DNA from 2 places in the Flexivirga aerilata genome. Region 2 is predicted to be linked to the other one. Evidence: riboswitches for the same ligand, from Rfam matches in the RefSeq annotation. Region 2 holds a riboswitch; the other holds the start of a gene.
The links. Region 2 has a riboswitch for S-adenosylmethionine ahead of metX (homoserine O-acetyltransferase MetX). Riboswitches for the same ligand answer to the same signal wherever they lie in the genome.
Positions count from the first base shown of each region.

Region 1 (10,877 bases), 790 kb from region 2:
GGGAGTATTTGTTGCCGCTGCCCCAGCCGGCCATCAGCGTGCCGACGGTGCCGATGCCGCCGACCGCGAGCACCCACACCAGGCTGCCGGGCACGTCGGCGCCCACGGTGTGCGGGCCGAGCGGGATCACCGCGAGTGCAAAGAGATAGGAGACGATGCCGAGCGCCGGCGCGATGCGGAAGACCCGCTTGTCCGCGGCGAGCGGGACGATGTCCTCCTTCTGGGTGAACTTGATGCCGTCGGCGACCAGCTGCGCCCAGCCGTGGAAGCCGCCGGCCTCCATCGGGCCGAGGCGGCCCTGCATGTGCGCCATCACCTTGTGCTCGGTCTGGCCGACGAGCAGCGGCAGCACGAGGAAGGCCGCGAGCACGCAGACGGCCCGCAGCACGATCTCGACGATGTCGCCCGCCATTATCGGGGTCCTCGCGAAGTATCGGAGCGACGAAGGAGCGGAGAACTTCGTGGGGTGATCATCGGGGTCCTCGCGAAGTATCGGAGCGACGAAGGAGCGGAGAACTTCGTGGGGTGATCATCGCGGTCCCCAGCTGTCGTCGGGTATGCCGGGAGGCTGCATCCGGCGGCGCGGCGCACGCGCCGGTTTGCCGTCGGTGCTGTCGCCGCCGGGCTCCTTGGCACCCGGCCACGGCTTGCTGACCCGAGCGGTCAGCACGAACGACTTGCGCAGCGGGTTGCCGTCGAAACCGTCGGGCAGCAACAGTTTTCGCAATCCGAGGCCGGTGCCGTCGTCGAAGCCGCTGAAGTCGATGCCGAACATCTCGTAGGTCTCCCGCTCGTGCCAGGCGGCGCCGGCCCAGATCGGGGTGAGGCTGTCGATCGAGGCACCGTCGGCGATGCGGGTGCGGACCAGCGTCTCCCGGAACGCGCCGCGGCGGGTGTCGTAGAGATGGGCGACGACCTCGAAGCCGGGGGTCTCGCCGGCGTCGGTCTCGTCCACCGCCGTGAGGAAGTCGAAGAAGTCGAAACCGTCGTCGCGCAGGCCCAGGAGGGTGTCGCGCCAGTCCGCGGGTTCGCAGCTGACAGCAGAGATCTCGTAGGTCACGTCGTCTGCTCCGGTGGGGCGACGAGCGGCCGGCTGACCTCGGCGGCCGAGGCGCGGCGCCCGGCATACGGCCCCAGACGACCGCGCAGACCCTTGGTGCGCAGCTTCTCCTGCGCGATCTGCTCCTGCAGCACCAGGATGCCCTGCAGCAGCGCCTCGGGGCGCGGCGGACAACCCGGCACGTAGACGTCGACCGGGATCAGCTGGTCGACGCCCTTGGTGACGCAGTACGAATCCCAATAGGGGCCACCGGAGTTGCTGCACGCACCGAAGCTGATGACGTATTTGGGCTCGGGCATCTGGTCGTAGAGCCGGCGCACCGCGGGCGCCATCTTGTCGGTGACCGTGCCGGACACCACCATCAGGTCGGCCTGGCGCGGCCCGGGCGCGAAGGGGATGACCCCGAGCCGGATGAAGTCGTGGCGGGCCATCGACGCCGCGATGAACTCGATGGCGCAGCAGGCCAGTCCGAAGTTGAAGACCCACAGCGAGTAGCGACGGCCCCAGTTGAGCACGAGCCGCATCGGCTTGGGCGCGGCCGCCTGGCCGACGCCGACCCGGGGCATGGGCAGATCGGTGGTCATTTGGTCACCTCCGGCGAGTCGCCCCAGTTGAGCAGGCCGCGGCGGGCCGCGTGGAGCAGCCCGACGAGCAGCACGGCGATGAAGATGCCCATCTCGACGAGACTCACCACGCCGAGCCGGTGGTCGCGCAGCACCAGCGCCCACGGGAAGAGGTAGACCGCGTCGACCGCGAAGACGACGTAGAGGAAGGCATAGGTGACGTAGCGGACGTGACTCTGCGCCCAGCCGCCGGTGACGGGGTCGACGCCGGATTCGTACGTCGTGAGCTTCGCCAGGCTGGGCGCGCGCGGCGCCAGCAGCCGCCGCGCGAGCATCGCGGCAACGAACAGCAGGGCGCCGGCCAGGCCTACGCCCGCCAGCACCAAGTAGCCCGTCATACCCGAAGACACCCCGGCAGACTAACGATCAGGGGCCGGTTCTTGCGGTAGGTGACCGCCAATCGACACAGGTGTACATAACGATCTGCCGCGGGAGCCGCCCGCGCCGGCGACCACGCGGGCGATGATCCCGACGGCTTCGGCGAGGCCGTCCGGGGATTCCGCGCCGTAACCGAGCACCAGTCCCGGCTCCCCCGGCGTATGACGGTGCATGCGCAGCGGCTGCACCCGCACGCCGCGCCGGGCGAGGTCGGCCGCGAGGTCCCGGTCGTCGAGCCGGCCCGCGAGGTGCGGGAAGGTGACCTGCACGTGCAGTCCGGCCGCGACACCGCCGATCGCGGCGTCGGGCAGTGCGGCGGCAAGTGCCTCGAGCAGGACGTCGCGACGGTGTCGTTGCCGGGCACGCTGCCGGCGCAGGTGGCGGTCGTAGTCGCCGGACGCGATGAAGCGGGCCAGCACCAGTTGGGCAAGCGCCGGGCCGCCCAGGTCGCTCGCCCGTCTGGCGACGACCAGGTCGTCATACAACCGTGGCGGCGGGACCAGCCACCCGAGCCGCAGCCCGGGGGCGAGCGACTTGGACGTGCTCCCGGTGTGCGCGACCAGATCGGGGGCGGCGGGCTGGATCGCGGCGACCGGAGCTCGGTCGTACCGCTGATCGGCGTCGTAATCGTCCTCGATGATCAGCCGGCCGCGACCGGCCCACTCCACCAGGTCGCGGCGCCGTGCGGCACTCAGCACGACACCGGTCGGGAACTGGTGCGCCGGTGTCACGAACACACTCCGGGCGCGTGTCGACGCCAGGCGCTCCACGACCAGGCCGTCCGCGTCGACCGGGACCGGGCGGGCGTGCACGCCCCAGTGCTCCAGCTGCTGGACGGCGCCCGCTGATCCCGGATCCTCCACTGCAACAATGTTTTTCCCGTCTCTGACGAGCTGCTGACCCAGCAGTGCGAGTGACTGCGCCACGCCGGTGACCACGATGATCCCGTCCGCACCGACGCGTAGTCCGCGCGTGCGCGAGAGCCACGCGGCGAGCTCGGCGCGCAGCACCGGGTGACCGCGCGGGTCGCCATACCCGAGCTCGGCAGCAGGTGTCTCGGTCAGCACTGCTCGCTCGTGTCGCAACCACGCGGCGCGTGGGAAGTCGGTGAGATCGGGCAACCCCGGATAGAGGTCGAGCCGTATGCCGCTCGGCGCCGCCCCAGGATGCGGCGATGTCGGCGTGGTCACGGCCGCGCTGCGCCGGCCCGCGCGCTGCGGCCGGGCCGGCGCCGAGCGCACCGTCGTCCCGGCCCGGGTGCGCCCGTCGACCAGCCCTTCCTCGCGGAGACGCTGGTAGGCCTCGACGACGGCGCCGCGCGCGATCCGCAGGTCCGCCGCGAGTTCGCGGGTGGCGGGCAACCGGGCTCCGGGCGACAGCCGCCCGTCGGCGATCGCGCCGCGCAGTTGACCGGTCAGCCATTCGGTGACCCCGCGCGCCGGCGCCCGCGACGGATCGAGCTGCAGGAAGTCGGCACCGGTCATTGGTCCACTATGGCGAGGTTGAATTGGTCCTTCAAGAGGTCCAAAACGCCTGTCATCGTCATCGTCATGGTCACTGTCATGAGCCGAACAGGTCGAGCCGGAGTCGGTGGCGCGCTGGCGATGTCGTTCGTCGGGGGCAGCGTCGCGGTCAGCGCCGGGCTGTCGCGGGCGCCCTTCCTCACCGTCCAGGCGTTGCGGTATGCCGTGGCCGCCGCCCTGCTGGTGGCACTCTGCGCACTCACCGGCCGACGGATCCAGCGGCCGCGCGGTGTCGAGTGGCTGTGGCTGGCCGGGGTCACCGGCTGCGGACTGATCCTCTTCAACGTCGCGCTGATCGTCGGCGGCGAGCACGCCGAGCCGGCCGTGCTCGGGGTCGCGGTTGCGTGTGTGCCGGTGGTGCTCGCGGCGGTCGGTCCACTGCTCGAAGGATCGTCGCCGACCGCCCGGGCAGTGCTCGCGGCGGCCGTCGTCACGCTGGGCGCAGCGCTCGTCGAGGGCTTCGGTCGCAGCGACGCGGTCGGACTGGTCTGGGCGGTCGTCGTGTTCGCCTGCGAAGCGGGCTTCACCCTGTTGGCAATGCCGCTCTTCGCACGGCACTCGCCGTTCGGGGTCTCCGTGCACACGACCTGGCTGGCTGCGGCCGGCTTCGCACTTCCCGGCGTATGGCGCGAGGGGCCGCGCGCCGTCCTGCGGCTCGACGCGACTGCACTCGCGGCGACCGCCTTCCTCGCGGTGTTCGTGACGGCCGGGGCGTTCGTGCTCTGGTACGGCTGCGTCGCGAGCCTCGGCGCCGCTCGCGCCGGGCTGCTCACCGGGATCGCACCGGTGGCCGCGGCGATGACGGGCGTTTCACTCGGGCACCCCTTCCCCGGCATCGGCGTCTGGGCCGGAGTCGCAGTGGTGGCAACGGGATTGGCCCTCGGCTTGCGGTCACGTCACGCCACGCCGGCGACCCGTCACAGTGGCGAGGCGACCGAACCAACGCCGGTGTGAGTCGGATCACAACCCGTTAGCAACGTTACGCATTTTGACTTATCCCGTAACGTCGCCTTATGTTTTGAGCAGTCACGAGATCCAACGCGAAGCCCTGGCTGGTTGGACGGCAACCCTCACGCACGTGGCGGGGTGCTCCAGGTGATGACTAGGCCGTAACGGCAAGCACGGCAGCTCCCGGCTACCGCACGGCGCGCAGCAATCCTGCGCGCGGTGCGTTTCGTGCGTGCCGTCCCGTCATACACGAAACATGAGGGATGACAACGATGTTCGAAACACCAGGGAGCGTCGGTCAGGACGACCCGAACCGTCCGCAACTGCCCCCGCGCCCACGCAGCGGGACGAGCCGGCGCACCGTCGCCGGCCTCGCGGTGCTCGGGCTCGTCGTCGGCGGCGTGGGCGGCTTCGCCGCCGGCCGCGGCACGGCGCCGAGCGGCTCGGGTGAGTCGCTGCGCACCGTGACGATCGGTGTCACCGATGCCGACCAGGACTACTGGACGACGTTCAAGCAGCTCGCCCGCGACAACGGCATCCGCATCAAGACGGTCAACTTCCAGGACTACACGCAGGCCAACCCTGCGCTGGCGCAAGGTCAACTCGACCTCAACCTCTTCCAGCACCTGGTCTTCCTGGCCAACTACAACGTGTCGTCACACCAGTCGCTGACACCGATCGGTTCAACGTATGTCGTGCCGCTCAGCCTCTACTCCTCGAAATACCAGAAGCTGCAGCAGATTCCGGCCGGCGGCAAGGTCGCGATCCCGAACGATCCGACCAACCAGGCGCGGGCGCTGCTGGTGCTGCAGTCGGCCGGCCTGCTGAAACTCAAGAACGGCGGCAACGTGCTGTCGACCCCGGCCGACATCGACAAGAGCGCCTCAAAGGTGTCGGTCACACCGGTCGACGCCGCGCAGACGGTGACCTCGCTGTCGTCGGTCGACGGGGCGGTCGTCAACAACAACTTCGCCCTCGACGGCAAGCTCGACCCGAGCAAGGCACTCTTCTCCGACGACCCCAAGTCGGCGCAGTCCGAGCCCTACATCAACGTGATCGTCGCCCGCGCGCAGGACAAGGACAACCCGACCTACGCCGAAGTGGTCAAGCTCTATCAGGACCCGCGCGTGCAGAAGCAGGTGATCGCCGAAAGCAAGGGCACCAGCGTGTCGGTGGTGAAGCCCGCGGCCGACCTGCAGAAGATCCTGGCCGGGCTGCAGAAGACCGTCGAGGCATCGTCATGAGCGCCTCGACCCTGACCGCACCCTCCACCGAAGGCGCATCCTCGGATCAGCTGATCGCCCGGATCGACAAGGTTTCCAAGGTTTTCGGTCGCGGCGACTCCGCGCACACCGCCCTGGAGGACGTGACTCTCGACATCCCGCGCGGGGAGATCTTCGCGGTGATCGGCTACTCCGGCGCCGGCAAGAGCACCCTCGTGCGCCTGCTCAACGGGCTGGAGCGCGCCACCTCGGGCACGGTGACCGTCGACGGCACCGACATCACCGCCCTCTCGGGCAAACCGCTGCGCGAGGTGCGCCGACGGATCGGGATGGTCTTCCAGCAGTTCAACCTGATGCGGTCGCGCACGGTCGTGGGCAACGTCTCCTATCCGCTCGAACTCGCCGGCCTGGACCGCGCGGAGCGGGAGGACCGGGTGGCCCAATTGCTGTCCTTCGTAGGGCTTCTGGACAAGGCGTGGTCCTATCCCGAGGAGCTTTCCGGCGGGCAGAAGCAGCGGGTCGGCATCGCCAGGGCGCTCGCCACCCAGCCCGATCTCCTGCTGGCCGACGAGTCCACATCCGCTCTCGACCCGGAGACGACCCGCGACGTGTTGGGATTGTTGCGCCGGGTCAACGAGGAGCTCGGGATCTCGATCGTGGTCATCACCCACGAGCTCGAGGTCGTCCGCTCCATCGCCGACCGGGTCGCCGTGCTCGACGCGGGGCGGGTCGTCGAGACCGGGACGGTGCGCGACGTGCTGGGAGCGCCGCAGACACCCACGACCCAGCGCTTCCTCGCCGCCGCAACCGGGACGAGCACGAACGAGACTCTGCGACAACACCTTCCGCAGGATCTGCAGGGCACGCTCGTGTCGGTCGTCGTCGGTGACGAGCGGCGACTCGGCCGCACCCTGAGTGCGGCCGCGCGCGAGCACGGGGTCGACTTCGAGATCCTGCGTGGCGGGGTGACCGAGCTGAAGGCCGAGACGCTCGGCAGCTTCACGCTGGCGCTCACCGGCGCACCGGAGGCCGTCGAGGCGACCATCGGGTCGCTGCGTGGCATCGGCACGGCGGAGGTGATCTCCTGATGACCGCCGACTGGTCCACCCTGTGGCCGACCTTCCAGACCGCGATCTGGCAGACGCTCGTCATGGCGGTCGTGACCATCGCGCTCGGCGGCCTGCTCGGGCTGCTGCTCGGGGTCGCGCTGTTCACCACCCGGGCCGGCGGCCTGCTGGAGAACCGCGCGGTCAACACCGTGCTCAACGTGCTGGTCAACATCGTCCGGCCGATCCCGTTCATCATCTTCGTGACGGCGATCGCACCGCTGACGTTGCGCGCGATGGGCACCACGATCGGCACCACCGCTGCAACCTTCCCACTGGTCATCGCGGCAACCTTCGGCGTCTCCCGCATCGTCGAACAGTCTTTGGTTTCAGTCGATCCCGGTATCATCGAGGCAGCCGAGGCCATGGGCGCCTCCCCCTGGCGAATCGTCCGGTCGGTGCTGGTGCCCGAGGCACTCGGTCCGCTGATCCTCGGCTACACGTTCGTCTTCGTCGCCGTGGTCGACATGACCGCGATCGCCGGCGCCGTCGGCGGCGGCGGGCTCGGCGACTTCGCGATCACCTACGGCTACCACCGCTTCGACTGGGCCGTCACCTGGGTCGCCGTCGCCGCGATCATCGTGCTGGTGCAGCTGGCGCAGTTCAGCGGAAATGCGTTGGCCCGCAAGGCATTGCGCCGCTGACAGCCCGGTACCTGACTGTCCGTTAGCTGCCCGCCCGGCAGCGGCATCACCCGCCCATCGCCGCGACCGCGTCATAGACCGTATGCCGCGCGTCGCGGCGATGGCGCACGGTCCACTCGAAGTCGGCGACACCCTGCAGCGGCACCAGTGCCACCGTCGACGGCACCGGGGTCGACAGCAGACTGACCGCGACGCATCGACCGGCGGCCACCAGTGACATCGGCAACCGTGTCGACTCCGTCGCGATATCCGCGATGCGCGGGCTGAATCCTGCGTCGTGGCACAGGGTTTCGACCAGGTCGTTCCAGTCCGGAGAGAAGCTGCGGCGCGGCAGGTAGAAGGCTTCGTCGCGCAGCGCTGCCAGGTCGACCGCTTCCGCACTCGCGGCGGGGTGATCCCGCGCGAAGGCGACACCCAACGGTTCGTCGACCAGGTGCGTCTCGACCAGCGCCGTCGGAAGTGGCGTCGGGAGTGGCGTCCGACGACGGCCGCCGAGCGCCAGGTCGAGCTCGCCCGACAGGAGCAGTCGGTCCTGCTCGGACGTGCCGATCGCGCTGACCTCCATCGGGATGCGCATCCTGCCCAGGCGAGTGAGGATCTCCCGCGGGACGGCAAGCGCCTCGTCGTGCACGTCCACGCGCAGCCGATCCAGTCCCGCCGCCGCCCGCGACTCGGCGGTCGCCAGCTCGGTCAGCGCGACGACTTCCTCGGCGCGCCGCAGCAGCGCCTCACCGGCCGCGGTGAGCTCGACGCCGCTGCGGGTGCGGTGCAGCAGGGTGACACCGAGCTGGGCCTCGAGCCGCTGCAACTGCGCCGACAGCGCCGGCTGCGTGAGGTTGAGCTCCGCGGCTGCGCGGGTGACGTTGCCGACCCGCGCCACCACGACGAACGACGGCAGCAGTCGCGGGTCGAGACCGGTCACGCAGATCACTGTGCCACGAGCTCCTGACCTGCGGCGATAGACGACGTTGATGGCACGATCAGCGGCCGCACTTGGACGCGGGCCGCCCTCGGGGCTGAGTCTGGTCCGGCGGGCGAAGCCCCCCGTCATACCGACTCCAGGAAGGCCGCGCCATGCGACACCTCACCATCGACAGCCACCGGATCGGCGACGGCGAGCAGCCGTTCGTGATCGCGGAGGTGTCCGGCAATCACGGCGGCTCGCTCGACCGGGCGCTGGACATCGTGCGTGCCGCCGCGGAGAGCGGCGCCCATGCGGTGAAGCTGCAGACCTATCGCCCGGAGACGATGACGATCGAGTCGGACGCGCCCGGCTTCCGGTTGTCCGACGGCCACGAGTTGTGGGGCGGCCGGACGCTGTGGGACCTCTACACGCAGGCGCACACGCCGTCGGAGTGGCATGCGCCGATCTTCGAGCTGGCGCGGTCACTCGGATTGGTCGCGTTCTCCTCGCCGTTCGACGCGACGGCGGTCGACCTGCTGGAGTCGCTCGACGTGCCGGCATACAAGATCGCGTCGTCGGAGATCATCGACCTGCCGTTGATCGAGCGGGTGGCAAAGACCGGCAAACCGCTGATCCTGTCGACCGGCATGGCGTCGGTCGCGGAGATCGCGGCGGCCGTCGACACCGCCCGTGCCGCAGGCTGCACCGAGCTGGCGTTGCTGTCCTGCACCGCCAATTACCCTGCCGATCCGGCGGATTCGAATCTGCGCGGCTTGCGGTTGCTCGCCGACACCTTCGATGTCGTGGTGGGGCTGTCCGACCACACGCTCGGGGTCGGCGCCGCTCTCGCGTCGGTGGCGCTCGGCGGCAGCATCGTCGAGAAGCACCTGACGTTGTCCCGGGACGACGGCGGTGTCGACTCGGCGTTCTCTCTCCTGCCGGGCGAACTCGCCCTACTGGTGCGGGAGTCCGCGGTTGCCGCTCGCGCGCTCGGCGACGAGCGCATCGGCGCGGTGGCGAGTGAGCGCGAGGGCCTGCGTTTCCGCAGGTCGCTCTACGTGGTCGCGGACGTGCGCGCCGGGGACCGGGTGACCCCGGAGACGGTGCGGGCGATCCGGCCGGCGGGCGGGCTGGCGCCGGAGCTCTTCGGTGTTGTCGAGGGTCGCACCTTCACCCGGGACGTGCCGCGCGGGACCGCTCTCGACTGGGCGCTGGTATGACGAAACCTGCTGGATATCAGGGCTTTTCGCACCGCAGGTGACCCTCCTGCAGTCGGCCGCCGGCCGCGTCGAGCACGGCGTGGCCGGCGGCGGCGACCTGCGCGCGGTCGGTGAGTCGGGCGGCTGCGATCAGGCCGAAGCGGTCGGTCTCGTCACTCTCCCGGAGTGCGCGGAGTAGCCACTTGCCGGTGCCGAGCCAGTGCCGGTCCAGGCCGAGCGCGAGCTCGGCGGCCTCGCGCCAGGTCGCTGCGGCGACGACGGCCGCTTCGACGTCGTCCCGTGGTTCGGCGAGGTCGTCGAGCAGGGACGTCAGCGCGTAACGGCGTGCGTCGGTCTCGGCGGCGGGTGAGCGGGGCGGGGCCGGCTGCCATGACCGCGCGCGCCTCGGCCTGCCAGTCCTGGGTCTTGGTGCCTTGGGTGAGCGGAATGCCCTCGGCCGCAAGGCGATCCAGCACGGGGCGGCGTTCGGTGCGGCCGCGGGCGGTCCAGGTGCGGATCGCGGCCTGGCCGTAGACGAACGCCTCGACGAGTTGTCCGTCATACGTGCTCGTCTCGACGTAGGACGCGTCCGGCCGGCTGTCGCCGAGCAGGACCAGGATGTCAGGTCGGAGGTGGCGGTCGCGTGTCCCGTCGCCGCGCTGCCGCCGAGGAACGCGATGTCGGCGTCCGGGTGGTGGGCGGCGAGGAAGGCCCGTGCGCGCAGGACGAAGTCGGTCACGGTCGGCATGGTGTCATGGCGAGTCGTTCAGCGCTCGCGAGTGTCGTCGGTGGTGAATCCTGGCTGTTGCGAACGTTGCTCGAGGGTTTCGAGCTCTTGGAAGAACGTCACCTGCCACCCGGCCGGGCCTTGCACGCGGGCGTTCACACTCCGGAATGGCGTCTCGACGGGTGGCGCCAGGACCTCGGTGCCGGCCTGTCGCACGGTCTCCACGGTTGCCGGCGTGTCGTCCACTTCGAGTGCGATCCGGAGGGTGGGTGTGGTGCCCGGTGGCATGCCCTCGACCTCGTCGATCGCTTGCGCGTGCTGATGGGTCGCAAGCTCGATCGTCGCGACGCCGGCGCGCAGGATCGCGACCCGGTCGTCGCCCTCGGTGGCGTAGGCGGCCTGCTCCGGCATACCGAGCACGTCGCGGTAGAACCGCAGCGCCTCGTCGAAGTCGTCGGTCTCGATGATCAGCCGAAGCTGTTTCGGCAGGGCGGCTTTCGACGGGGTCGCAGCACTCATGGCGTCAGTGTGCTCGGTAACGG
Region 1 is NZ_JABENB010000001.1:1,349,448-1,360,324, reverse strand. It holds gene HJ588_RS06450 (complex I subunit 1/NuoH family protein) at 1-412, opposite strand, end outside; gene HJ588_RS06445 (NADH-quinone oxidoreductase subunit C) at 530-1,060, opposite strand; gene HJ588_RS06440 (NADH-quinone oxidoreductase subunit B) at 1,057-1,644, opposite strand; gene HJ588_RS06435 (NADH-quinone oxidoreductase subunit A) at 1,641-2,021, opposite strand; gene pdxR (MocR-like pyridoxine biosynthesis transcription factor PdxR) at 2,043-3,545, opposite strand; gene HJ588_RS06425 (DMT family transporter) at 3,624-4,538, shown strand; SAM riboswitch class IV at 4,609-4,712, shown strand; gene HJ588_RS06420 (MetQ/NlpA family ABC transporter substrate-binding protein) at 4,805-5,776, shown strand; gene HJ588_RS06415 (methionine ABC transporter ATP-binding protein) at 5,773-6,843, shown strand; gene HJ588_RS06410 (methionine ABC transporter permease) at 6,843-7,505, shown strand; gene HJ588_RS06405 (LysR family transcriptional regulator) at 7,552-8,427, opposite strand; gene pseI (pseudaminic acid synthase) at 8,580-9,629, shown strand; gene HJ588_RS06395 (hypothetical protein) at 9,646-10,347, opposite strand; gene HJ588_RS06390 (VOC family protein) at 10,375-10,854, opposite strand.
Region 1: it holds a riboswitch for S-adenosylmethionine, as region 2 does, so the genes downstream of both, HJ588_RS06420 (MetQ/NlpA family ABC transporter substrate-binding protein) here and metX (homoserine O-acetyltransferase MetX) in region 2, are expected to answer to the same signal.

Region 2 (10,877 bases):
CCGTGCCGGCCCGCCGGGTCGAAGGCGACGGCATACAGCAAGCCCCGCACCGGCAACGGGTGCGGGGCTCGCGGTGTGGTGCGGGCTTCGGTCAGCGCTCGCCCTTGCTGTTGTTGTCGCCGTCGGTGTTGTGGCCGGCGTCGTGCTCGCGGTTGCCCGGCCGCGGCATCCACGGGTTGTCCTGCTGGGCGTCACCCTGCTGCTGGTCCGGCCGGACCGCGGGGGTCGTGGTCGTCGGCTGGTCGTGCAGGTCCGCCGGCCCACCGGCATCGGGCGACGAACCGCCCGAGATCGGCAGCCCGGAGATCGCCTGCGTCGGTGCGTCCGAACGGTCGCCGTAGGACGGGTAGCCCGAACCCTGCGAGGACCCCTGCGCGCCGCCGGGCCCCGCAGCGTCGGCCGGACCGCCGCCCTGCCGCTCCTGCTGACCCGGCTGCTCGTAGGCAGGGGTGGAGGGCCGGTCGCCGTGCGAGAGGCGGCCCACCTCGTCCGACGACACGGCGCGCGTCGGCGCGTCGTGGGCGGTGTCCTGCCCGCCCTGCTGCTCGGGACGCAGCGCGCGGTTGACCTCGTCGGAGGAGACGGCCCGCGTCGCGGCGTCGGAGTCGTCGGTCGGCGTGCCGCGCTGCGACTCGAAGCCGGAAGCCCCTCCCGCGTAACCGGATTCGGGGCTGCGCGGGGTCTCACCGGAGCGGTCGGCCTGGTCGCCGCCCGGGCCGTAACCGGCCGCTCCGCCGGCGTAGCCCGACTGCGGGCTCTGGGCACCTGAGTCGCCGTGCCCGCCGTAACCGGCCGCACCGCCGGCGTAACCCGACTGCGGGCTGCCGGCCCGGTCGCCTGCTCGTGACGGGGACTGGGAGTCCGGCGCGGCACCGCCGGCATAGCCCGACGACTCCGGCCGGCCGAAGCCCTGGTGCGCGGCGCGGTCCTGCTCGGCGGCACTCTCCGGGCCGGCGTAGGAGGAGTTGCCGTATCCCTGCTGACCCGGCGCGTAGCCCTGGTTGTTGCCGTAGCCCTGGTTGTTGTCGGAGGTCTGGTTGGTGCCGTAGCCGTGGTTGTTGTCGTTGTTGTTGCCGGTGCCCTGCGGGGCGGCGTAGCCGTACTGGCCTGCGCCCTCACGGGATTCGCCGGTGGGCTGCTGACCGTAGGGCTGCTGGCCTTGCGGCTGGCCGTAACTCTGCTGGCCGAAGCCCTGCTGCTGGCCATAGCTCTGCTGGCCGAAACCCTGCTGCTGGCTCTGCTGGCTCTGCTGGCCGTATGCCTGCTGGCCGCCGGCCGGCGCCTGCTCCTGCTGCGGCTGACCGTATGGCGGCGTCGTCGACCCGTAGCCTCCCGGGGTGCCGTAGCCGTCGTGCTGGCTCTGCTGGTGCTGCTGCCCGTAGCCCTGCTGAGCCTGCCCGTAACCCTGCTGGCCCGGCTGGCCTTGCTGGTAGCCCTGCCCGTAACCCTGCTGGCCCTGCTGGTAGCCCTGCCCGTAACCAGGCTGTCCGCCGGCCGGAGCGGTCTTGTTCTTGCGACCCATCAGCAGCAGCGCCAGCGCACCGAGCACGCCGAGCACCAACAGGATGGTGCCGAGCACGATGCCCGTGGTCCGGAAGCCGCCGCCGATCTTGTCGGCGCGCTGACCGGCATACAGCGAACCGTTGTTGCCCGAGCAGGTGACCGACACCGAGCTCGAGCTGTCGCCGCTGCGGGCGATCTCGTAGTACTTCTTGCCGTCGGCGCTGACCGAGAACTCCTTGGTCGGGCGGCCCATCGTGGCCGAGCCCGCCTGGCAGGTGCTCGCCGTGCGGTCGGCCGCCGAGTCGCTGTAGACCGAGAAGCCGCCGTCGAGCGACAGGTTGCTGCCGCTGGAGAACTGCGTGAGCTTCACGCTGGAGCCGCTCATCAGCCCGATGATCAACAGCACGAGGCCGGTCAGGGCCAGGAGCGCCGGTATGGCGAGGAGCTTCTTGTTGCCCGGGGAGTTGGTCATGTGCCGCAACCTAACGCATCGACTGGCGGCGTTTCAGCCGCCGGTTTGTTCCTGCACCTGTCGTTTGATTCTGGACAGCATTGCGACCATTCCCCGCATCCGCAACGGCGACACCGCCTCGGCCAGCCCGAATTTGAACGGCGTGTCGTCCGGCACCCCCAGCACGTCCTCGGCGGACTGCCCGTCGAGACCGGTGTGCAGGATGCCCGCGAACCCCCGGGTGGTGGGTGCCTCGCGCGGCGCGTCGAAGAAGAGCCGCACGACGCCGTCGGTCACCTCGACCGCGAGGAAGAGCGGCGACTGGCACTCGTGCACCTGCTCCAGCAGGCCGGGCTGGTCGGCATACCGCGCCGGCAATGCCGGCAGTTCCTCGTTGAGCTCGAGCAGCAACTGCAGGCGGTCCTTCGGGCCCACCGAGGTGAAGTCGTCGATGAGCTCGGCGAGCGGCGCCGGCAGATCACTCATGCGGTTCGCCGAGTTCGACCGGCACCCGCACCGAGTTGCCCCACTCGGTCCACGACCCGTCGTAGTTGCGCACCTGCGGGAAGCCGAGCAGGTGGCTGAGCACGAACCAGGTGTGCGAGGAGCGCTCGCCGATGCGGCAGTAGACGATCACGTCGTCGTCGGTCGCGAGGCCCTGCTCCTCCTGGTAGAGCTGCTCGAGCTCCGCGCGCGACCGGAAGCGGCCGTCCTCGCGCACCGCACGGGCCCAGGGCACCGACTTCGCGCCGGGGATGTGGCCGCCGCGGATCGCGCCCTCCTGCGGGTAGTCGGGCATGTGCAACAGCTCACCGCTGAACTCGCCGGGGGAGCGGACGTCGACCATCGGGCGGCCGAGGTGGGCCAGCACGTCGGCGCGGAAGGCGCGCACCGGTCCGTCGGACCGCTCGATCACCGGGTAGTCCGACGGCTCCGCCGTGGGCACGTCCTGCGTCATCGGCCGCTGCTCGGCCTGCCACGCGGCGCGGCCGCCGTCGAGCAGCCGCACGTCCGGGTGCCCGAAGAGCGTCATCACCCACAGCGCGTATGCCGCCCACCAGTTGGACTTGTCGCCGTAGATCACCACCGTGGTGTCGCGGCCGATCCCGCGCTCGGACATCACCTTGGCGAAGATGCCGCCGTCGACGAAGTCGCGGGTGACCGGGTCGTTGAGGTCGGTGTGCCAGTCGAGCTTGAAACTGCCCGGGATGTGGCCGGTGTCGTAGAGCAGCACGTCCTCGTCGGACTCCAGGACCACCAGGTCCTTGGTGCCGGAGTCGAGCTGCTCGGCGAGCCACTCGGTGGTCACCAGGCGCTCGGGGTGGGCGAACTCGGCGAGTTGGGGGCTGGGATCAGCTGGCAGCGACATGTTTCCCACGGTACCCAGCGGGCGAGGCGCCCAAGCATCCCCTCGGTGCCCGTCTCACCAGACGGCCCCGTCATACCTGATCGAGGGGCGGGTGGCGGCTCGCCCGCAGAGGTGATTTCGCCGCCGCGCCCGGCTGACATGATGGGCCCATGTTCGGTTCGAAGAAAAGCCAGCAGCCCGCGCCGTTGGACAAGGGTCCGCTCGGCGGCACCGCCCTCAGCCTCGCGCAACACCTGCTGACCGTCGGGATCGACGGCAAGGCGGGCTTCGACAGTGCCGAGGAGATCGCCCAGGCGGCGCTGCGCGACCACCCGGGTGACCCCGAGCGCGCGGTCGACGCGATCGTCTCCCAGCACCGCAAGCTCGCCGGTGCCGCCGGCTTCGTCACCGGTCTCGGCGGGTTCGTCACGATGATCGTCGCGCTGCCGGCCAACGTGCTCGGCTTCTACGTGCTGTCCACCCGGATGGCGGCCGCGATCGCTGCCGTCCGCGGCTACAACCTGCGCGACGAGACCACTCGCACGGCGCTGCTGCTCACGCTGGTCGGCGCGGACTCCGACGACCTGCTCAAGAAGGCCGGCGTGGTCAGCACCGGTCGCCTCGCCAACCTCGCGACGAGGCAGCTGCCGCCGACCGCGCTGATGGTCGTCAACAAGGCCGTCGGCTTCCGGCTCATCAGCCAGGTCAGCGACAAGCTCCTCACCAAGCTCGGCAAGGGCATCCCGTTCGCCGGCGGCGTCATCGGCGCGGGCATCGACGCCTTCCTCATCACGCGCACCGCGAAGGTCGCCAAGAAGGAGTTCCCGCCGGCCGCGCGGGTGCTGCAGCAGGGCAGCTGAGATGGCCGCCCCTGCCCTGCGCTGGGCATCGCTGCGGCGCGTCGGACGAGCCCTGCAGGAGGTCAGCCGGCCGGGTGGGCCGAGCGTCGCTACCCGTCTCGCCGCGTTGCCGCGTATGACGAAGGCGGTCGCCAAAGGCGAGTATTCGCAGGTGAGTCCGGCGCATCTGGCCCTCGTGGCGGCGGCTGCGGCATACGTCGCCTCACCGGTGGATCTGCTGCCTGAGGCGCTGCTCGGCGTCATCGGCTTCGCCGACGACGCCCTGGTGCTCAGCTGGCTCGCGACGACGCTGGTCGAGGACACCGACGCCTTCCTCGCGTGGGAGCAGGCGCGGCGCAGCACCATCAAGGGCGAACGCCTGCGCTGAGCGCGTTCCACATCCTCCGGCGTGGGCGGGCTTCGTCCACAGCTGCCGGGTTTCGGGCTGTCGAGCGGCCGCGGTCCGGCAGAGGCTGCCGGCATGAGCACTTTGCACGGTGTCGGCGACGTCGTCGCCTATCTGCCCTACGAGCTGGGTTTCACCCCGCACGACTCGGTCGTGCTGATCGCGACGCACCATGGTCGCCTGCAGGTCATTGCGCGGCTCGACGTGCCGCCGGACGAGCACGCGACCGTCGCCGCGGTGCACCTGTTGCAACCGGTCGAGCAGCTGCCGGTCGACGACGTCATCGCGGTGGTGTACGACGCCGGTAGCGCCGCGGACCGATTCGTCGCCGCGATTCGTCGCCGTCTGCGACATCGGGGAGTCGTGCTGTCCCACGTGATCCACGCCCGGGACAACCGATGGTGGGCAGCCGCCTGCAGCTGCGGCGGGTGTCCTCGGGAGTGGACCGCACCGTCGGCGGAGGGTGACGTCGACGCGATCGCCGAGCGGGTGCTGCGCGGAGTGGCACCGGTCGCCGACCGAGAGGCGCTGGCCGGGGAGCTCGACCAGCGGTATCCGGAGGTCGCGGTGGCGGTGTGGGCGGAACTCGACCGGCTCGAACGGCTCGGGCGGCTCGAATCGCTCGAACAGCTCGCTGGGGAAGCCGGTCCGCGGGTCGGGTCCGAAGCCGCGACCGATGCGCTGGCCCGGGTGCTGATCGACGAGGGTTGCCCGGTGTCGCGGCTGCCGGTCGGGGTGCTCGCCGTCGCCACCGGCCTGATCCGGCAGCAGCCGGTGCGGGACGCCGTACTGGCCTGGCTGATGCCGGACCTGCTCGATCCCGGCTTGCGCCCACTCTGGCCGTCGTTGCAGGACCGGCTGGGTCCCTCGCCGACGGCGCGTTGCCCCGACGAGTTGTTCGGTGACCGGGCCCGCACGATCGCCGGCCGACTCAAGGAGTGGGTGCAGTGCCTGCCGCCCGAGGGCGCGGTCCCGGTCCTGCTGCTGGTTGCCGGGCTGCACTGGGCGATGGGCACGGGCGCGGTCACCGTGATGGCACTCGAGCGAGTGTTGCGGGCCGACCCGGATTGCCAGCTGGCGCAGCTGTTCGACGCCGCCGTGCAGGAGGGTTTGCGTCCCAGCCGGCGAGAGGATCGCCGTCCGGCGTAGGAGGCGAGGACCTGACCTTGCTACCGTCGTAACCGTCATGAGTCCCAGCGCTCGCTGACTCCCGCGCAGGTGCGGCGATCGGCGAGCACAGCCCCGGCTGGCTGGGCGGCAACCCTCCACCGCGGTGGGGTGCCCCGGGTGAGGACAAGGTCGACCGCGCAGTGCGGCCGGCAAGCGCGGGGCCCCCTTTTTAAAGACCGGCCCCCGGGGTTCGAGGAGTGGTCCGGTGACCGTCACGCACAGCCGATGGGCGACGTCCGCCTCCCCAGTGGAGTGGTGTGCTCCGCCGCCGGATGCCAACCCGGCCTGCCGGGCGATCCGTCTGCGGGACGTGCCGCTCGAGACCGGTGTGCTGCCCGAGGTCGTGGTCACCTTCCAGACCTGGGGTCGGCTCGCGCCCGACGCCGGCAACGCCGTGCTCGTCGAGCACGCGCTGACCGGCGACTCGCACGTGGTCGGCGACGCCGGACCCGGCCAGCCGACCGCCGGCTGGTGGCCCGGGCTCATCGGGCCGGGGGAGCCGCTCGACACGCGCTCGCTCTTCGTGGTCGCGGTCAACGTGCTCGGCGGCTGCCGCGGCACGACCGGCCCGGGGTCGATCGCTCCGGACGGCCGCCACTGGGGGTCGCGGTTCCCGCACACCACGATTCGCGACCAGGTGCTGGTCGAGGCGGCCGTCGCCGACGCGCTCGGCATCGACGCGTGGTTGCTCGTGCTCGGCGGGTCGATGGGCGGCATGCGCGCGGTCGAATGGGTCGCCGGATATCCCGATCGCACCGACGCCGCGCTCGTCATCGCCAGCACCGCCCGTGCCTGCGCCGACCAGATCGCCTGGGGGCAGGCGCAGACGCTCGCCATCACCGGCGACCCCGCCTATGCCGGCGGCGACTACTACGGCACCGGACGCACCCCCGCGACCGGGCTCGGTCTGGCCCGGCGCATCGCGCACGCCACCTACCGCAGCGCCGCCGAACTCAACGGCCGGTTCGGCAGCGAGCCGCAGCTCGGCGAAGACCCGCTGGAGGGCGGCCGCTTCGCCGTGGAGAGCTACCTGGACCACCAGGCCGGCAAACTCGTCGCCCGGTTCGACGCCGGTGCCTATGTGCAACTCACCCGGGCCATGGCGACCCACGACGTCACCCGCGGTCGCGGCACCCTGTCGGACGTGCTCGGCTCCTACCGCGGGTTGCTGCGGGTGGCGGCGGTCGATTCGGACCGGCTCTTCCCGGTGCCGCTGTCGGAGGAGATGGCTGCGGCATACGGCGACGAGCCGGTGCGACTCATGCGATCGGACCACGGTCACGACGGGTTCCTGGTCGAGACCGACCAGGTGCGCGCGCTGGTGCGCGAGACCGTCGCCGACATCTGGGCGCGGCGGCACCGGCGGCTGGGCGTCGGCTGACCGGGCCCCTCGTGGCGGCTCCGGCACATCGACCGCGGACGCGACCTGCGGCGGGGCGCGCGTCCGGGTAGCGTCGGGGTAGCGTCGACTCAGGTCACGGCACACGGGCCCCCGCGCCCGACGTGCCTTCGCCGACCGACGACCGTGAGAGAGGTGATGGTGCGGTGGCAGTCGTGGTGGGATACGTGCCGACCAAGGAGGGCGCTGCGGCGTTACGCCGGGCGGCCGCGGAGGCGTCGGTCCGGCAGACCCCGCTGATCGTGCTGGACTCCGCACACTCCGAGGGCGACGACCAGGCGGACGATGCCCGCAAGCAGCTGGCCGGCCTCGGCGAGCTCGATGTCAGCTATGAGGTGCGCACCGTCCCGAACGGCGAGGACGCCACCGAGGAACTCCTGCGGATCGCCGAGGACGAGTCGGCCGATCTGCTGGTGATCGGGCTGCGTCGCCGCACCCCGGTCGGCAAGCTGATCCTCGGCACCAACGCCCAGCGCATCCTGCTCGACTCCGCGTGCCCGGTGCTGGCTGTCAAACCGTCCGCGGAATAGCAGTCGCCGCCTCGGCGTTGTCCGGGTGTCGAGCCGAATCGGTGGTGAGCAGAACGCTTTTCGGTGTGCGCACCCGCGCGGAACAACCCGTCCGACCCGCAGGAGAGCAGGTCGATGGGTCGGTCCGTGCCCCGGCTCGTTTTATAATGGTGTCGAAGCACTCGCGAGTGAGGCTCGAACGAGACTCATCGAAGCGCTCGAAGCAGCACTCGCGGCGTTGCCCGGAAACCCCAACCTCGGTAGCCGTCATCCCCGGACGGCGACGTCGTGATGCCAGCACGACCCGATAGCTTTGGAAGGTAGTTGGTGGACCTCGTGTCGAAAACCCCCGCAGCCCCCGAGTTGCCGACGGAGTTCGCGCATCCCGCGTTGCAGCAGCTCCTCGCCATCGGACAGGCGAACGGCTCGATCGACAGCTCGCAGCTGAAGACCGCGCTGGAGACGGCCGAGATCGCGCCGCAGCGGATGAAGACCGTGCTGCGCGCCCTGGACGAGCACGGCATCGCCGTCACCCTCGACTCCGAGACCGCCGCCCGGGCCGTCGCGACCACGACGACCCGCCGGTCGACCGCGCAGAAGGCCACCAAGGCCGCCGCCAAGAAGGCACCGGCCAAGAAGGCCGCCGAACCCAAGGCTGACGCCAAGCCGGCGGCGAAGAAGGCCGCGGCCAAGAAGACCGCCGACGCGCCGGCGGACGAGGACGCCGCCGAGGAGAAGGCACCCGCGAAGAAGGCGGCCGCCAAGAAGGCACCGGCGAAGAAGGCCGCCGCCAAGAAGGCACCGGCCAAGAAGGCCACCGACGAGCAGCCGGAGGCCGAGCCCACCGAGGAGGAGCAGGCAGCCGCGGCAGCCGACGCCAAGCCCGAGGAGGAGAACGAGTCCGGCGGCTTCGTGATCCGCCAGGACGACGAGGACGACGCGCCCGCCCAGCAGGTCGTCACCGCCGGCGCCACCGCCGACCCGGTGAAGGACTACCTGAAGCAGATCGGCAAGGTCGCCCTGCTGAACGCCGAGCAGGAAGTCGAGCTCGCCAAGCGCATCGAGGCGGGGCTGTTCGCCGAGGAGAAGCTCAACGCCGGCGAGAAGATCGAGATGAAGCTCAAGCGCGAGCTGTGGTGGATCGCGCAGGACGGCAAGAAGGCCAAGAACCACCTGCTCGAGGCCAACCTGCGACTGGTCGTGTCGCTGGCCAAGCGCTACACCGGCCGCGGCATGCTCTTCCTCGACCTGATCCAGGAGGGCAACCTCGGCCTCATCCGTGCGGTCGAGAAGTTCGACTACACCAAGGGCTACAAGTTCTCGACCTACGCCACCTGGTGGATCCGGCAGGCGATCACCCGCGCAATGGCCGACCAGGCGCGCACCATCCGCATCCCGGTGCACATGGTCGAGGTCATCAACAAGCTGGCCCGCGTGCAGCGGCAGATGCTGCAGGACCTCGGTCGCGAACCCACGCCGGAGGAGCTGGCCAAGGAACTCGACATGACCCCCGAGAAGGTCGTCGAGGTGCAGAAGTACGGCCGCGAACCGATCTCGTTGCACACGCCGCTCGGTGAGGACGGCGACAGCGAGTTCGGCGACCTCATCGAGGACTCCGAGGCGGTCGTCCCGGCCGACGCCGTCAGCTTCACCCTGCTGCAGGAGCAGTTGCACTCGGTGCTCGACACCCTGTCCGAGCGCGAGGCCGGCGTGGTCTCGATGCGGTTCGGCCTGACCGACGGACAGCCGAAGACTTTAGACGAGATCGGCAAGGTCTACGGCGTCACCCGCGAGCGCATCCGGCAGATCGAGTCCAAGACCATGAGCAAGCTGCGGCACCCGTCGCGCTCGCAGGTCCTGCGCGATTACTTGGACTAAAGGGAAACTGGTCCGCAAAGAGGGGACTCGTCCACCAAAACGGGACTGGTCCACAAAAACGGGACTTGTCACGTGCTACAGCACGTGACAAGTCCCCTTTTTGTGGACCAGTGGCTCGGAACGTGACAAGTCCCCATTGTGCGGACAAGTGGCCCAACACGTGACAAGTGGGCTTCGGACGTGACGAGTCGGGCCGGCACCTGACGAGCCGGCGGCCCTCAGCGGCGGCGGGGCAGCCGGGCGAGCAGGTCCTGCGGCCAGCGGGCCACCGACCGGAACGCATCGCGCACCACGTCCCGCCCGGTCTGCGGTATGACGAGGGCCGCGAGCCGGGTCGGCAGCGACTGATTGCGCCGGACCGTCCGCAACAGCCGGTCGGCGTCGCGGGCGATCGACCGCGATCCCTCGCCCGGCCGCGCGTAGCGCTCGGTCTCGAGGGTCTGCACGGCGCGGTGCAGCGCGGTGCGGCCCGGCTCGTCGAGGCTGGTGCTCGACCGGTAGTAGCGCTCGGTGGCGCGGGGGGACCGGTCGGCCGGCGGCGGGATGCCGAGGTCGGCCAGATGTGACTGCAGCACCTGCCACTGCGCCTCGACCGGCGAGTGACCAGCGAGGCGGCGGCCGATCGCCTCGCGCCGCCGGCGGGCGAGCAGCGGCAGCACCAGGGCGCCCAGCAGGCCGAGCACCAGCACGGTCACCACCGGCAGCGCGTAGCGGCCGAGGTCGATGCCGCCGCCGGTGGGCGCGGCCACCTGGGAGGCAGAAGGCGACGGGGCGACCGACGACGGCGCGCGGCTCGGTGCCTGCGAGCTCGACGCCGACGGCGAGGACCCCGGCACCCGGCCGCCGCCCGGCGCCGTGTCGGAGTTGCCGACGTAGTCCGGCGCGGGACCGGACCGGGTGCCCGGGGTCGGCTCGAACCGGGTCCAGCCGAGGCCGTCCAGGTAGAGCTCGGGCCAGGCGTGCGCGTTGGACTGCAGCACGCGGTAGACGTCGTCGCCGTTGGACACCCCGGGCAGGAAGCCCAGCGCCATCCGGGCCGGGATGCCGTTGGCGCGGGCGAGCATGATCATCGCGGTCGCGAACTGTGTGCAGTAGCCCTGCTTGGTGACCAGGAAGTTGGACAGCGGGTCCAGCCGCCGGCCGGCGACCGTCTGAGTCGGCGCCAGCGTGAGCGAGTAGGTGAACTCGGGCCCCCGCAGATAGTCCTGTATGGCGGTGGCCTGCTCCATCGGGGTGCTCCCGCCCAGCTGACGGGCGAGCGCGCGGATCCGCGGCTCCGACAGGGGGTCGAGCTGCAACTCGGAGCGGAATCCGTTCGGATCGATCGGGCGTCGGCCGTTGTCGGGAGACGGCGTGGGTTCGCGGAAGCGCACG
Region 2 is NZ_JABENB010000001.1:2,142,801-2,153,677, forward strand. It holds gene HJ588_RS10065 (DNA polymerase) at 1-50, opposite strand, end outside; gene HJ588_RS10070 (hypothetical protein) at 92-1,975, opposite strand; gene HJ588_RS10075 (SufE family protein) at 2,009-2,440, opposite strand; gene HJ588_RS10080 (sulfurtransferase) at 2,433-3,323, opposite strand; gene HJ588_RS10085 (EcsC family protein) at 3,473-4,162, shown strand; gene HJ588_RS10090 (YkvA family protein) at 4,164-4,529, shown strand; gene HJ588_RS10095 (DUF4192 domain-containing protein) at 4,623-5,696, shown strand; SAM riboswitch class IV at 5,730-5,879, shown strand; gene metX (homoserine O-acetyltransferase MetX) at 5,923-7,098, shown strand; gene HJ588_RS10105 (universal stress protein) at 7,263-7,646, shown strand; gene HJ588_RS10110 (RNA polymerase sigma factor) at 7,962-9,503, shown strand; gene HJ588_RS10115 (transglutaminaseTgpA domain-containing protein) at 9,722-10,877, opposite strand, start outside.